Regions from separate parts of the Methylophilus sp. Leaf414 genome, predicted to be linked through region 2. Evidence: predicted binding sites of a transcription regulator. Region 2 holds the regulator's gene; each other region holds the start of a gene.
The links. The regulator sigma-54, encoded in region 2, starts transcription at its own class of promoters, with help from an activator protein. The targets are predictions, from matches to a motif close to TGGCACNNTTCCTGCT.
Positions count from the first base shown of each region.

Region 1 (4,860 bases), on a different contig from region 2:
GAAGCTTTACTGAATGAAGAGTGGCTAGCCAAGCGCGTCGTCTCGCAATGTGTGCCGCAGATATTGCCGCTGACGCTGGAACAGCGCAGCGCACTTTATTATGTGATGACCTGGCACGAAGGCTCAACCTTGCAGCAACGGCTGGATGCCGGCCACCATTTCACCATGAATGGCGTTGCCAATATCGGCCAGGATTTATTGCGCGGTTTGAGCATGTTGCACCGCCTGAATATTGTGCACCGCGATATCAAACCAGCCAATATCCATATCGGTAGTGACACCCGCCTGCGGATTCTTGATCTGGGTGTTGCACTAAACCCTACCCTGCCGATGCCAGAGCAGATGGAAAACCCGGGCACACCCAGTTTTATGGCACCCGAGTTGTTTGACGGTAAAGTGGCTGACCGGCAGGCAGACATTTATGCCGCCGGCGTGACACTTTATCATTTGCTCACCCGCAAATATCCCTACGGCGAGATAGAGCCTTTCCAGTCACCGCGTTTTGGCGAGCCGATCAAACCCAGCCGCTACCGGCCAGAAATCCCCGCCTGGCTGGAAAACGTGATTCTTAAAGCAATCGCCAGGAAAGCGGAAGACCGTTTTGAAACGGCCGAAGAAATGCTGCTCGCCATGGAGCATGGCGAATTGAAGCCGGTAGTGATCCCACGCATGCCACTGATTGCGCGCGCCAGGCTTGTCAAATGGCAGTGGCTGGCTATCTGCTCTTTGCTGGCCAATCTTATCCTGATCTACTTGTTGTTTATTACCTGACTAGACAACCCTTCTCGTAAAGAATTAAAAACATCTCTGGGTTCAGATTGAAACGCTTACCTTCAATCAAGACCCATTCTGGTGCAACCGCTCTAATTTGCATCATTCCCGTGCGCTCAGATGGTTTTTCCAGCCATGCCACCCTTACAAAAATATATCCAGACTTTTCACAAACCGGAATTAAACATCAATAAAACAATCACTTAAAAAATTTTCAGATTTTATCAATACTCTATATCCAGATTGGCATGTCGCTTGCTAATTGCTCAATAGATATTAAATCTCGTTTTATTAACGATTAGTTTTTATGGACAACGGCGTCCATAGCTTGTTTTTCGAACTGCCACCGGTAGTCGATAGATAAGCTATGGACGCCTTTTTTCGTTTTTAGCTTAGTAAACAGCAATGCATGATCAATGAAATAACGTGTCACATGCTTGCATCTGATGGGGAACATTACGATGAATCAACACACCCGCATAGTAGTTGTCGGCAACGGCATGGTGGGACATTACTTTATGCAGGAACTGGTCAAGCGCCACCCTGACCTGGCGGCCGCCAACCTGCAAGTGACGGTATTGGGCGAAGAACCACGCCCGGCTTATGACCGTGTGCATCTTTCCAGCTTTTTCTCCGGCAGCACAGCTGAAGACCTGTCACTGGTTGAGCCTGGTTTTTATGACCGCCCTGGCCTGGAATTGCGCCTGAATGCGCGTGTGAGCCATATTGATCGCCATCAGCATCTGGTGACCCTGACAGATGGCACACTGCTGCCATACGACAAACTGGTACTGGCCACCGGCTCGGTACCGTTCGTGCCATCGGTGGCCGGGCGTGACCGCGAAAACTGCTTTGTGTACCGCACCATTGAAGACCTGGAAGCGATGACCGCGGCAGGTAAAACCTCCAAGAGCGGCGTGGTGGTCGGCGGTGGCCTGCTGGGCCTGGAATGCGCCAAGGCATTGCGTGACATGGGCCTGGATACCCACGTGGTGGAATTCGCCCCGCGCCTCATGGCCGTGCAAGTGGACGAAGCCGGTGGCCGTGTGCTGCGCAGCAAGATTGAGGAGCTTGGTGTGCATGTACATACCAGCCGCAATACCACCGCGATTGTCGATGGCGCCACTGCGCGCCACCGCATGGTGTTTTTTGATGAAACCTGGCTGGAAACCGACATGATCGTGTTCTCTGCCGGTATCCGGCCGCGTGATGAACTGGCACGTGAATCCGGCCTGGCGATAGGTGCACGCGGCGGTATCGCGATTGACGATTTCTCACGCTCCAGCGACCACGACATTTACGCCATCGGCGAATGTGCCAGCTGGAACGATGAGATGTTCGGCCTGGTAGCGCCTGGCTATGACATGGCCCGCACGGCCTGCGCGCACCTGGCAGGTGAAACCGCGTCAACTTTCAAGGGTGCCGATATGAGCACCAAGCTCAAGCTGATGGGCGTTGATGTCGCCAGTGTCGGCGATGCGCACGGCAAGACCCATGGCTGCCGTAGCTACCAGTACACAGATGAAGTACGCAACATCTACAAAAAAATCGTCGTTAGCGAAGATGGCAAGAAACTGCTGGGCGCGGTGCTGATCGGCAATGCCGATGAATACGGCACCTTGCAGCAAATGACCGTCAACGACATGGCCTTGCCGGAAAATCCTGAATTCCTGATCCTGCCTGCCAGCGATGGCAAGGAAAAACCTGGCCTGGGTGTGGATGCCTTGCCAGACACGGCAGTGCTATGTTCTTGCAACAACGTCAACAAAGGCGAGATTGGCGAAGCGGTGGCTGCCGGCAATTGCAGCATAGGCGCCATCAAATCCTGCACCAAGGCGGGTACGGCCTGCGGCGGCTGCGTACCTTTAGTGACGCAAGTGATGAAAGCGCAAATGGTCAAGCTGGGCATGACCGTCAACAACCACCTGTGCGAACACTTTCCTTACTCGCGCCAGGAGCTTTACCACCTGGTGCGCGTAGAGCAGATCAGGACCTTTGACGAACTGGTGCACAAGCATGGTAAAGGCCTGGGCTGCGATATCTGCAAGCCGACTGCCGCCAGTGTACTGGCTTCAGTCTGGAATGATTTTATCCTGAAGAAAGACCTGGCTTCATTGCAGGACTCCAACGACTACTTCCTCGGCAATATCCAGAAAGATGGTAGTTATTCCGTGGTACCACGCATGCCGGGTGGCGAAGTCACACCGGATGGACTGATCGCCATCGGCCAGATCGCCAAGAAATACAAGCTGTATACCAAAGTGACTGGTGGTGCACGAGTGGATATGTTTGGTGCCCGCGTCGAGCAATTACCTAATATCTGGGAAGAGCTGATCGCTGCCGGTTTTGAGTCCGGCCATGCCTACGGCAAATCGCTACGCACCGTAAAAAGCTGCGTCGGTTCCACCTGGTGCCGCTATGGCGTGGACGACAGTGTCGGCCTGGCGGTACAGCTGGAGAACCGCTACAAAGGTTTGCGCGCCCCGCACAAGATCAAGTTTGGTGTTTCCGGTTGCACACGTGAATGCGCCGAAGCACAAGGGAAGGATGTGGGTCTGATCGCGACCGAAAGCGGCTGGAACCTGTACGTATGCGGTAACGGCGGTATGAAACCGCGCCACGCCGAACTGATCGCCAGCGACCTCAGCAAAGAAGACGCGATCCGCATGATAGACCGCTTCCTGATGTTCTACATCCGCACTGCTGACCGCTTGCAACGCACCAGTACCTGGCGTGACAACCTGGAAGGTGGCCTCGACTACCTGAAAGACGTGGTCATCAACGATACCCTGGGCCTGGGCGCAGAGCTGGAAGCGCAGATGCAGCATGTGGTGGATAACTACCAGGATGAGTGGAAAACCGCCGTCAATGATCCTGAAGTGCGTAAACGTTTCCGCAGCTTCGTCAACAGCGTAGCTGGCGACAATAACATCGTCTTCGTCAAGGAACGCGACCAGATGCGCCCGGCAACAGTAGAAGAAAAGAAGCAGGCAAAGGTCATCCCTATCCTGGCAACGACCGAGTAATGAGTGGAGTAGAACGATGAGTCAATTACAACAAGCAGCCGTATCAGACAGTACAGCCAATCAGGCGGCGATTTCCACTGCCACTTCAGGCACCTGGCATGCAGTGTGCGCACTGGATGATATCTGGCCCAACACCGGCGTATGTGCCCTGGTAGAGGGTCGCCAGGTGGCGATTTTCCGCTTGCAGGATGACCTGCTGTACGCCATCGACAACTACGATCCGCACAGTGATGCCAACGTCATATCACGTGGCATTGTCGGTGACCTGGGTGGCGAACGTGTGGTCGCGTCCCCCATTTACAAGCACCATTACCAGTTGAGTACCGGCATCTGCGTGGAAGATACGGATATCCGCCTGCAAACCTACCGGGTGGAACTGCGCGATGGCGCAGTCTGGGTACAGGTATAGGCTGACTGGATAGAATCGGGACCAGCAACAATGGTGAAGCAGGTTAAATCAGTTTGCCCGTATTGTGGCGTAGGTTGTGGCATTGTCATGGAAGTGGAGGATGACTTAGCAACCAAGACCCGGCGCGTGATCAAGGTCTACGGTGACAAGCAGCATCCGACCAACTATGGCCGCTTGTGCACAAAAGGCAGCACCTGCATACAAGCCATTGCTGAATCCGGGCGCCTCGAATATGCCTATGTGCGCCCTGAACGTGGGCAGGAGTCCGTGCGGACCGGCATGGACGAAGCCATCAAGGAAACCGCACGCCGATTGCGTGGCATTCTCGACGAGCATGGCCCGGACGCCATTGCCTTGTATGTTTCCGGCCAGATGTCGATTGAATCCCAGTACCTGGCCAACAAGCTGGTCAAAGGCTACCTCGGTAGCAACAACATTGAATCTAATTCCCGCCTGTGTATGGCCAGTGCCGGCAGCGGTTATAAACTGTCGTTAGGCGCAGATGGTCCACCGGGTTCTTACCAGGACTTTGACCAGACCGACCTGTTTTTTGTGACCGGCGCCAATATGGCCGATTGCCACCCTATCCTGTTCCTGCGCATGATGGACAGGGTCAAGGCTGGGGCCAAGCTGATTGTGGTGGATCCCAGACGA
Region 1 is NZ_LMQQ01000004.1:140,887-145,746, reverse strand. Features, by position in the region: gene ASG24_RS09745 (bifunctional protein-serine/threonine kinase/phosphatase) at 1-771, shown strand, start outside; gene nirB (nitrite reductase large subunit NirB) at 1,233-3,797, shown strand; gene nirD (nitrite reductase small subunit NirD) at 3,814-4,206, shown strand; gene ASG24_RS09730 (bifunctional nitrate reductase/sulfite reductase flavoprotein subunit alpha) at 4,237-4,860, shown strand, end outside.
Region 1: a site for sigma-54 is predicted at 1,016-1,031, ahead of nirB (nitrite reductase large subunit NirB). Genes of this name have one in related genera too.

Region 2 (4,860 bases):
AAAAAATCAGCGTCTATACCGGTAATGTGATCCTGAACCAGGGTACTTTGCAAATCAAGGCCGACAAGATGATAGTACGTGAAGACCAGGATGGCTTCCAGCATAGCACTTGTACCGGCACTCCTAGCACGCCAACCACATTTAAACAGAAACGCACCGGCAAAAATGAGTGGATGCAAGGCAGTGGTCAGCGCATTGAATACAATGCCCGCATGGATAAAGTGCAACTGTATACCAATGCCTGGGTCAAACGTGGCGAAGACGTAGTGACGGGTGATTACATCAGTTATGACGCCAATGCCGAATATGCAGAAGTGATCGGTGGCACTAAAGCAAACCCGAATGGCACCGCCAACAGCCGCGTGAAAGCTACCATACAGCCAAAAAACAAAACAACCCCACCAGTGTTAGATAACAAATCTAATACCCAACAAGGGTTGCGGATGAATCGCTCGTTGCAGTTAAGGACTGAACCGGTACCCGATGCACCTGAAAACGGATCCAAGAAAGAATCACAGTAAAGACTGGCAATATGCAAACAACCGTTTCTCCAGACAACAGCCATTTGTGCGTCAGCCATTTAAAAAAAACCTATCAGGGCCGTACCGTCGTCAGAAACACCACGCTTGATTTGCACAGTGGTGAAGTGATCGGATTACTGGGTCCGAATGGTGCAGGCAAAACCACTAGCTTCTATATGATTGTTGGCCTGGTGGCATTGGATGACGGCCGTATCACCCTGGATGGTACCGATGTTAGCCACGCCCCCATGCATGAGCGTGCGCGTATGGGTCTGGCCTACCTGCCGCAGGAAGCCTCCATTTTTCGCAAGATGTCTGTGACCGATAATATTCTTTCGATACTGGAAACCCGTCCTTATACCGCTGAACAGCGTGAAGCCAAACTGGAATCATTGCTGGATCAGCTACATATCCAGCATATCCGCAATAGCCAGGCTGTCAGTTTGTCAGGGGGTGAGCGCCGCCGGGTTGAAATCGCGCGTTGCCTGGCAACTGACCCGAAGTTTATTCTGCTGGATGAGCCATTTGCCGGGATTGACCCGATTGCGGTGATCGAGATCCAGAAAATTATCCGTTACCTCAGCAGCCAGAATATAGGCATTTTAATCACAGATCATAACGTGCGTGAAACGCTGGATATATGCGACCGCGCTTATATCGTGAATGAAGGCGCCATCTTTGCCGCGGGTACGCCGGATGAAATCATCCAGAACGAAGGTGTACGTGAAGTATATCTGGGCAAAAACTTTAGGCTGTAATTTGTTATGAAGCAAAACCTGCAATTACGCATGTCGCAAAACCTGGCTCTGACGCCGCAGTTGCAGCAGTCTATCCGTCTGTTGCAATTGTCGACGCTGGAACTTAACCAGGAGCTGGAAGCCATCTTGCAGGAAAATCCTTTACTGGAAATGGCTGACAATGAAGAAGGCGAGTTTGAAGATAACACGCCCGAAGCACCGTTGCAGGCTCAGGCTGAAGTGGAAGATGCCAGTTCATTTGACGTTGCCATTCAACAGGATATTTCTTCGCCAGCCGATACTTTGCGTGAAGAATTACGGGATGACCTTAGCGGTAACGAAGGCGAATTACCCAACCTTAATGAAGAATTCACACCGCCGGAATTTGAAGATGATTATGGCGAATTTGGCAGTACCAGCAATTGGGACGAGGCAGGCCGCAACAATAATGACGATGAAGACGGCGATTTCTCCCGCCAGGATGCCAGCAGCATCAGCTTGCGTGAGCACCTCATAGACCAGATTCAGCTGGCGCATTTATCGCACCGTGATATGAGCCTGGTTAAACTGCTGCTCGACAGCATTAATGATGACGGCTATCTCGAACAGGATCTGCAGGAAGTCGTTGAAAACCTGCCGCTTGAACTTGAGGTAGATTTGCTCGAGCTGGAGACCGCACTCAAGCTGATCCAGAATCTTGATCCCATCGGCATAGGTGCACGCGATTTGCGTGAATGCCTGTTATTGCAACTTAATGCCTTGCCTGGGGATACGCCCTACCTGAAAACCGCCATTGCACTGGTCAAAGATCATCTGGCACTGCTTGCCAATAAAGATTTTGTGAAGCTGCGCAAACAATTGAGTTGCGATGAAACCTCACTCAAAGGCGCGCAACAGCTAATCCGCCAGCAAAACCCGAGGCCGGGTAGCGAATTTTCCAATTTCAGCCACGATCATTTTATCCAGCATGATGTGGTGGTCAAAAAGATTAAAGGTATTTGGGTAGCTACCCTGAATGATGGCGTGATCCCTAAATTGCGCATCAACCAGATGTATGCCGATATTCTTAAACGTAATCGTGAGAGTTCCGGCCAGTATCTGCAAAGCCAGATGCAAGAAGCCAAATGGATGATCAAGAATATCCAGCAACGATTCTCGACCATATTGCGCGTATCGCAAGCAATTGTGGATAGGCAGCGCAACTTTTTTGAGCACGGTGACATTGCCATGCGCCCGCTGGTATTACGTGAGATTGCCGAAGAACTCGAATTGCACGAAAGCACCATTTCCAGGGTAACTACGCATAAGTATATGCTCACACCACGCGGCGTTTATGAACTTAAATACTTCTTTGGCAGCTCAGTTGCGACAGATGCTGGTGGTTCCTGCTCGGCGACGGCGATCCGAGCACTGATCAAACAGATGGTCGCAGAAGAAAACGTCAAAAAACCATTGTCAGATAATCAGATTACCGACACCCTGGCACAACAGGGCATTGTGGTAGCGCGCCGGACCATTGCCAAATATCGTGAATCATTGAGCATTCCACCCGCCAATTTGCGTAAGTCACTTTAAAGCGTAATCTCTATATTCCAGAAAAAAGCCGCTAAAAAGCGGCCTTTTACTTTCAAGCAGTTAATTACTTAATGGTTATTTTGGCGAACTTGCGTTTGCCAACTTGGGCCACCACCACGCCTTTTTCCAATTGCTGATTTTTGTCTTCCACTTTTACGCTATCCAGTTTCACTCCACCTTGCTGAATGGCACGCATCGCTTCACTGGTGCTTTCTACCAGGCCAGCCAGTTTCAGTAACTGGCTGATACCAATACTCTCGCCTTCAATGGCCACTTCCACTTCCGGCACATCATCAGGGATGCCACCTTTGGCGCGCGTCTGGAAATCTGCCAGTGCTTTTTCTGCTGCTGCCTGTCCGTGGAATCGGGCTACGATTTCCTGCGCAAAACCTACCTTGATATTACGCGGGTTTTCGCCACCGGCAACTTGCGCTTTCCATTCGGCGATCGTTTCCAGTGAGGCAAAAGACAGTAAATCAATATAGCGCCACATCAGCGTGTCGGAGACAGACATGATTTTGGCAAAAATTAATTCGGGTGCCTCGCTGATACCAATATAGTTGCCCAGCGATTTGGACATTTTATTAACGCCATCAAGACCTTCCAGCAATGGCATCATCAGCACACACTGCTGCGCCATTCCCGCCTGCTTCTGCAACTCGCGACCCATCAGCAAATTAAATTTTTGATCGGTGCCGCCCAACTCCAGATCGGACTGCAAGGCGACAGAATCGTAGCCCTGCAACAACGGGTATAAAAACTCGTGAATCGCAATCGGCTGATTACCTTTGAAACGCTTGGAAAAATCATCACGCTCCAACATACGCGCCACAGTATGGCTGGCAGCCAGTTTAATCATGCCAGCTGCACCAAGCTCGCTCAACCATTTGGAGTTGAACACAATTTCGGTCTTAGCCGGATCCAGGATTTTGAATACTTGCTCTGAGTAAGTGTCCGCATTGATTTTGACCTGCTCTACTGTAAGCGGCGGGCGGGTAGTGCTTTTACCAGTAGGGTCACCTATCATGCCGGTGAAGTCACCAATCAGGAATAAGATCTGGTGACCAAGATCCTGCAACTGGCGCAATTTATTGATAAGTACCGTATGGCCTAAATGAAGATCAGGTGCGGTTGGGTCAAAACCTGCCTTGATGCGCAGTGGCTTGCCGGTTTTGAGCTTTTCAACCAACTCTTGCTCGATCAGCAATTCATCCGCACCGCGTTTGATAATAGCCAGTGCTTTGGCAATCGCGGGGGAAATTTCCGTGCTAATCGCCTCGACTGAAGGTTTTGAGTCTGTCATAAATACATTTCTGTCATGCTGTTAGCGAAGATACTTCTTAACAGCATGGTTTAAATTAAAGCGGCTATTTTAACGTAATCTGGTGCATTACTGTAGGCATATCCCGCGACGATGTTACTATGTGGGCCTATGATTTCACAGTCAGCAGTCCCCGATACGCGTTACTTTATTGGCATCATGTCAGGCACCAGCCTGGACGGTGTTGATGCGGCATTGGTCGCGCATACCGGTGATTGCTTTGAACAAGTTGACCAGGCATTTGTACCATATCCATCCGTAATCAAACAGGCATTGCTGGCGTTGCACCAACCTGCCATCAATGAACTGCATGATGCAGCACTGATGGCAAATAGTTTGGCCGAGCTCTACGCAGAGTCTGTATTAAAAATTTTGCAGCAAAGCCAATTGCCGGCATCAGCAATTACCGCGATTGGCTGCCACGGGCAAACCATACGCCATTGTCCAGACCTGCAAGATGGCCAGGCTTATACCTTACAACTAGGTAACCATGCCCGGCTGGCAGAACTCACGAATATCACAGTAATAGGTGATTTCCGCAGCCGGGATATGGCAGCAGGCGGTCAGGGCGCACCTTTGGTACCGGCCTTTCACCAGGCGGTGTTTGCGAGCCTTACTAAAAACCGCGCTATTATCAACATCGGCGGCATTGCCAACATCTCGTGGTTACCAGTGGATGGGCAAGTGACCGGATTCGATTCCGGCC
Region 2 is NZ_LMQQ01000005.1:67,773-72,632, reverse strand. Features, by position in the region: gene lptA (lipopolysaccharide transport periplasmic protein LptA) at 1-521, shown strand, start outside; gene lptB (LPS export ABC transporter ATP-binding protein) at 533-1,279, shown strand; gene ASG24_RS12910 (RNA polymerase factor sigma-54) at 1,286-2,833, shown strand; gene tyrS (tyrosine--tRNA ligase) at 2,898-4,136, opposite strand; gene ASG24_RS12900 (anhydro-N-acetylmuramic acid kinase) at 4,266-4,860, shown strand, end outside.

Region 3 (4,860 bases), on a different contig from region 2:
AAGGTCGGCTATGTCAAAGGTGCGCGAGAAGTACTTGCGACATTGGCGCAAAAACATTCACATCATCAAACATTGATTAACGCTCTGCAACAGGCCATAGACCGCTTTGATTTTGCTACACTGCAACGCTTGATTGAGGATGCAAAATGACCAACCCAAACTATACTGTGTTGATTGTAGATGATGTGCCGGAAAACCTGGCTTATCTGCATGATGCCCTGGATGAGTCTGGCTATCAGGTCTGTGTCGCCAATTCAGGTGAAATGGCCTTGCAGGTCGCCCACCTGATGCAGCCGCATGTGATCCTGATGGATGCGATGATGCCCGGCCTGGATGGATTTGCCACCTGCAGGCGCATCAAGGCCACTGCCGAAACCCAGCATATCCCGGTGATTTTCATGACCGGCCTGACTGAAATTGAACACGTCACCATGGCGTTTGACGCCGGTGGTGTGGATTATGTGACCAAGCCCGTGCGTCCGGCGGAAGTGTTGGCCCGCGTGAAAGCGCATGTGCAGAATGCCACAAAAATGCATCAGGCCACTTCTGCCCTGGATGCCTTTGGCCAGGCCACGATAGCCATTCTACCTGCGGATAAACGGTTGGTATGGCAAACGCCGTTAGCCAAGCAATACCTGGAACAGTATTTCGCCGAATGGGTAGCCAAAGAGGCTTACAGCGCAGTGCAGACTTTGCCACCCATGATTTATCAATGGCTGGAAAACTGTGTACAGCAATTTTCCGCCAAGCAAACCATGCAAACCTTGAATGTTAATCAAGGCAGTGCGCGGCTCAGCCTCACGGTTGCAAATACCAGTGAAGAGCAATGGGTAATCGTGCTGCGCGAGCACTCGGACGAACTGCAGATTGAATCACTGGGTAAGGTATTCCAGCTCACCAAACGTGAATCAGAAGTGCTTTACTGGACAGTCAAGGGCAAAACCAATAAGGACGTTGGTGAGATCCTGGGTACCAGCCCGCGCACTATCAATAAACATCTTGAACACGTGTTCCAGAAACTCGGGGTGGAAACCAGGACAGCTGCCGCTTCGCTGGTCGCTTCAAAAATTAAATTCTAGTTTTTAACCCACAGTGGTTTGAATGAGTATTTTAATTTTTTATCCGGTAATCACTAACTCGGTTTAGCAGTTCAAAGCTGATGTCATCAGAAAAACCGTCACCAGGCCTGGTGATGGTTTTTTTGTTGGTATTTTTGCTGATCTGGATTTTTAAGCTGTTGTTGCTGCAACAGCCTACTGTTTTATTTAAAACAAATTTTCTTTTGTTAAATTATTTTTCTTATCTCCCGGCCTGCTTTTTTAATTCTTATCTCATTGTTTCTATTGCAATAAGTTATGTGATGTAAGCATTTTTGTCATCTGGTATAGCGTTTGCTATATCCCCTGTAGCCGTTGATGTCATGGTGTTGTAACCGATACGGTGCGTTTTCTAACATTTACCTGATGATGGAAATAAAAACAATGAAGAACATACAGTGCCTGGCTTTACTGTCAGTCTTATTTGCTGGTCCGTTAATGGCTGAAGAGGGGAGTCCGGCTAATTCAGTGACAGAAAAACGCTGGTCACCTTATGAGACAGCGCAAAAACCTGCTGTGCCGGTGGTGTCGCAAAAAGCATGGGTACGCACGCCTATCGATAGTTTTGTTCTGGCGAAGCTGGAAAGTAAACAGTTAAAGCCTGCTGTAGAAGTTGATCGGGTAACTTTTATCCGCCGGGCAACCCTGGATGCCTGGGGCTTGCCACCTACCCCCGAAGAGGTGAAGGCTTTTGCCGCTGACAGGTCTTCTGACGCCTATGAAAAGCTGGTAGATCGCCTGCTGGCATCTCCTCGCTTCGGAGAACGTCAGGCACGTCGCTGGTTGGATCTGGCGCGGTATGCCGATAGTGCAGGATTTGAGAATGATGCCGGGCGTCCAAATAACTGGCGCTATCGCGATTATGTGATTGCGGCCTTTAACCAGGACAAGCCGTTTGACCTGTTTATCAAGGAGCAAATTGCCGGGGATGAATTATGGCCGGACAGCCAGGAAGCGAAAATCGCCACCGGTTATCTCGCTGGCTATCCTGATAACAGCAATTCGCGCGATATGATACAGCGCAAATACCAGATTGAAACCGATATTGCTGACAATGTGAGCGAGACTTTCCTGGCCACCACCATGGCATGTGCGCGTTGCCATAACCACAAGCAGGACAAAATCAGTCAGAAAGAGTATTTCCAGTTCCAATCGGTGTTCTCCAACACGGTGTTTGACACCAAAAAAGAGCTGGCAAAAGGGTCTGAAAGTGTCTGGGACAAGCAATATGTGGAGCAGTTTGTCAAATACCAGGCCGCAACCAAACATATCCGTGATGCTCAGCGCAAAGTGCTGGATCCATACAAGGATGCCAGCATTCAGTACCAGAAGTCGCGCTATATCACCGACACCCTGGCTGCCTTGCAAAAGCCGGAAAAGGAACAGAACGGGCTGGATAAATGGATTAATTTCCGCTGGCAATCTGTGTCTGGCGTGAATGGCGGCACCGGCTACCTGAAACTGGTGGCTGAAACCAAGGAGCATCCGGAGCATACGCCGGATAAGGTGGCTGCGTGGGATGAATACCAGCGCCTGCAGAAAGAATTACGCAAGTTTGATGACCTGAAACCTGCCAGTGGTTCCTCAAATTACACTGCAGCGGCAGAGCTGAGCGCGACTGATATCCCACCGACCTTTGTACGGTTCGGTGGTATTCATGAGCGGCCAACCGAAGCTGTGCAGCCAGGCCTGCCAAAGCTGTGGGGCAATGCCACACTCGACATCAAGCCGACCACCACTTCTTCAGGCCGCAGGACTGCGCTCGCTAACTGGCTGGCCAGCCCGGAAAATCCTCTCACTGCCCGTGTATATGTCAACCGCGTGTGGGCGCAATACTTTGACCGCGGCATTATCTCCACGGCTGAGAATTTTGGGCGTGCCGGCGACAAACCTACGCATCCCGAACTGCTTGACTGGCTGGCGACTAACTTCACCGAGCAGGGTTGGAGCATCAAGAAACTGCATCGCCAGATTCTGCTGTCCAGCGTCTATCGCCAATCTTCAGCAGAGCGTCCGGAAGCGGCCAAAGTCGATCCGGAAAACAAATTGCTGGCAACTTATCCGCGCAAACGACTGGAAGCTGAAGTGATCCGTGATTCTCTGCTCTATGTAGCTGGCGTGCTAAACGAGGAAGTAGGCGGCCCATCGGTATTGCCGCCTGTGACGGCTGGCGACCAGGGGCCTGTGGATGAGAATGGCAACCGCCTGTGGCCGGTTTCAAAAACCACATCTGACTGGAACCGCCGTTCGATCTATATCTACAGTAAACGCAGCTTGCCCTATCCGATGTTGCAGAATTTTGATCCGGCGGATCCTTCCAAGGCCCATCACAAACGTGATGTCACCACCACTCCCTTGCAGGCGTTGACCTTATTCAACAGCCCGCTGGTGGTCAACTGGTCGCAGTCGCTGGCTGGCCGTGTGATAAATGAAGCCGGTACCAATGAAAAAGCACAGCTGGACCGGTTGTATCAGGTGATCTTCTCCCGCTTGCCTAGCAACCAGGAGCGCGCCTCATTGCAGGCTTTCCTGAATAAGCAGGAAAACATCATTAAAACGCAGGCCAAGGATGGCGGATTTGCTGTCGCCGTGCCCATAGGTGTGGCAGATACCAGCCACCTTAACCCGGTACGTACCGCAGCTTTTGTCGATATGGTGCAAAGCCTGGTGAATACCAATGAGTTTGTATACAGGTTCTAAGTCCGTATTACCTTAAATGTGAGTTTCTAGGATTAACGTTTTTAAGTTTTGGGGAAAACAATGAATGACAGTCGCAGGAAGTTTTTGATCAATGCCGGTTTAGGCCTGGGTGGCGCAGCCGCTGCGGCCGGATTTATTCCAGGCGTTGGCTTTATTGGGACGGCCATGGCGTCCGATCTGGTGGATCCTCTCGCACCAAAACCGACGCAATTTGCCGGCAAGGTGAAGTCGGTGATCTGGCTGCATATGAAAGGCGCGCCTTCCTCACTCGATTTGTTTGACTATAAACCGGAACTGATCAGGCTGGCCGGGCAAGATGTACCAGCCTCTTTCCTCAAAGGACTTAAAACCTTTACTCAAGGGGGCGTAGGCAAACTGTATGCGGCTAACAACCGTGACTGGAAGCAGCATGGTGACAGTGGTGCCTGGTTTTCAAATCTGCTGCCTAACATGGCCAGTCAGGCCGACAAGATGGCATTTATTCGCTCCAGCGTGACCGTGGGTGCCACGCATGATATTTCTATCCTCAAGCTGAATACCGGGGATTTAAACCCTGGCCGGCCTTCACTCGGCGCCTGGGTGAATTATGCACTTGGCTCAGCCAACCGCGACCTGCCTTCTTATGTGGTGCTGTACAACGGCATGCGTGAACCGGATGCCGGTTCGGTCAACTGGAGTTCCGGCTTCCTGCCGGCTGTGTACCAGGGTACCGCTTTCCGTCCTGGTGATTCCCCTATTGTTTATCTGGATCGCCCCGAACTGCGCTCAGTTTCACAACAGCGGAATTCGCTGGACTTACTTAACCAGCTAGACCGGTTGCGTGGTTTGGGACACACCCATGATACCGAGTTGCAAGCGCGGTTACGGTCATATGAATTGGCTGAACGTATGCAACTGACGGCGCCTGAAGCCGTAGACCTTAAAGGAGAATCCGCTGCGACCAAAGCCCTTTATGGCCTGGATGACAACACCAGTGAAGGGTATGGCGCCACTTTGTTGCGTGCACGTCGTCTGGTGGAAAGAGGCGTACGGTTTGTGCAAGTGGTATCCGCCGCGCCAGATA
Region 3 is NZ_LMQQ01000001.1:684,866-689,725, reverse strand. Features, by position in the region: gene ASG24_RS03375 (ATP-binding protein) at 1-150, shown strand, start outside; gene ASG24_RS03370 (response regulator) at 147-1,079, shown strand; gene ASG24_RS03360 (DUF1549 and DUF1553 domain-containing protein) at 1,482-3,797, shown strand; gene ASG24_RS03355 (DUF1501 domain-containing protein) at 3,858-4,860, shown strand, end outside.
Region 3: a site for sigma-54 is predicted at 1,206-1,221, ahead of ASG24_RS03360 (DUF1549 and DUF1553 domain-containing protein). Genes of this name have one in related genera too.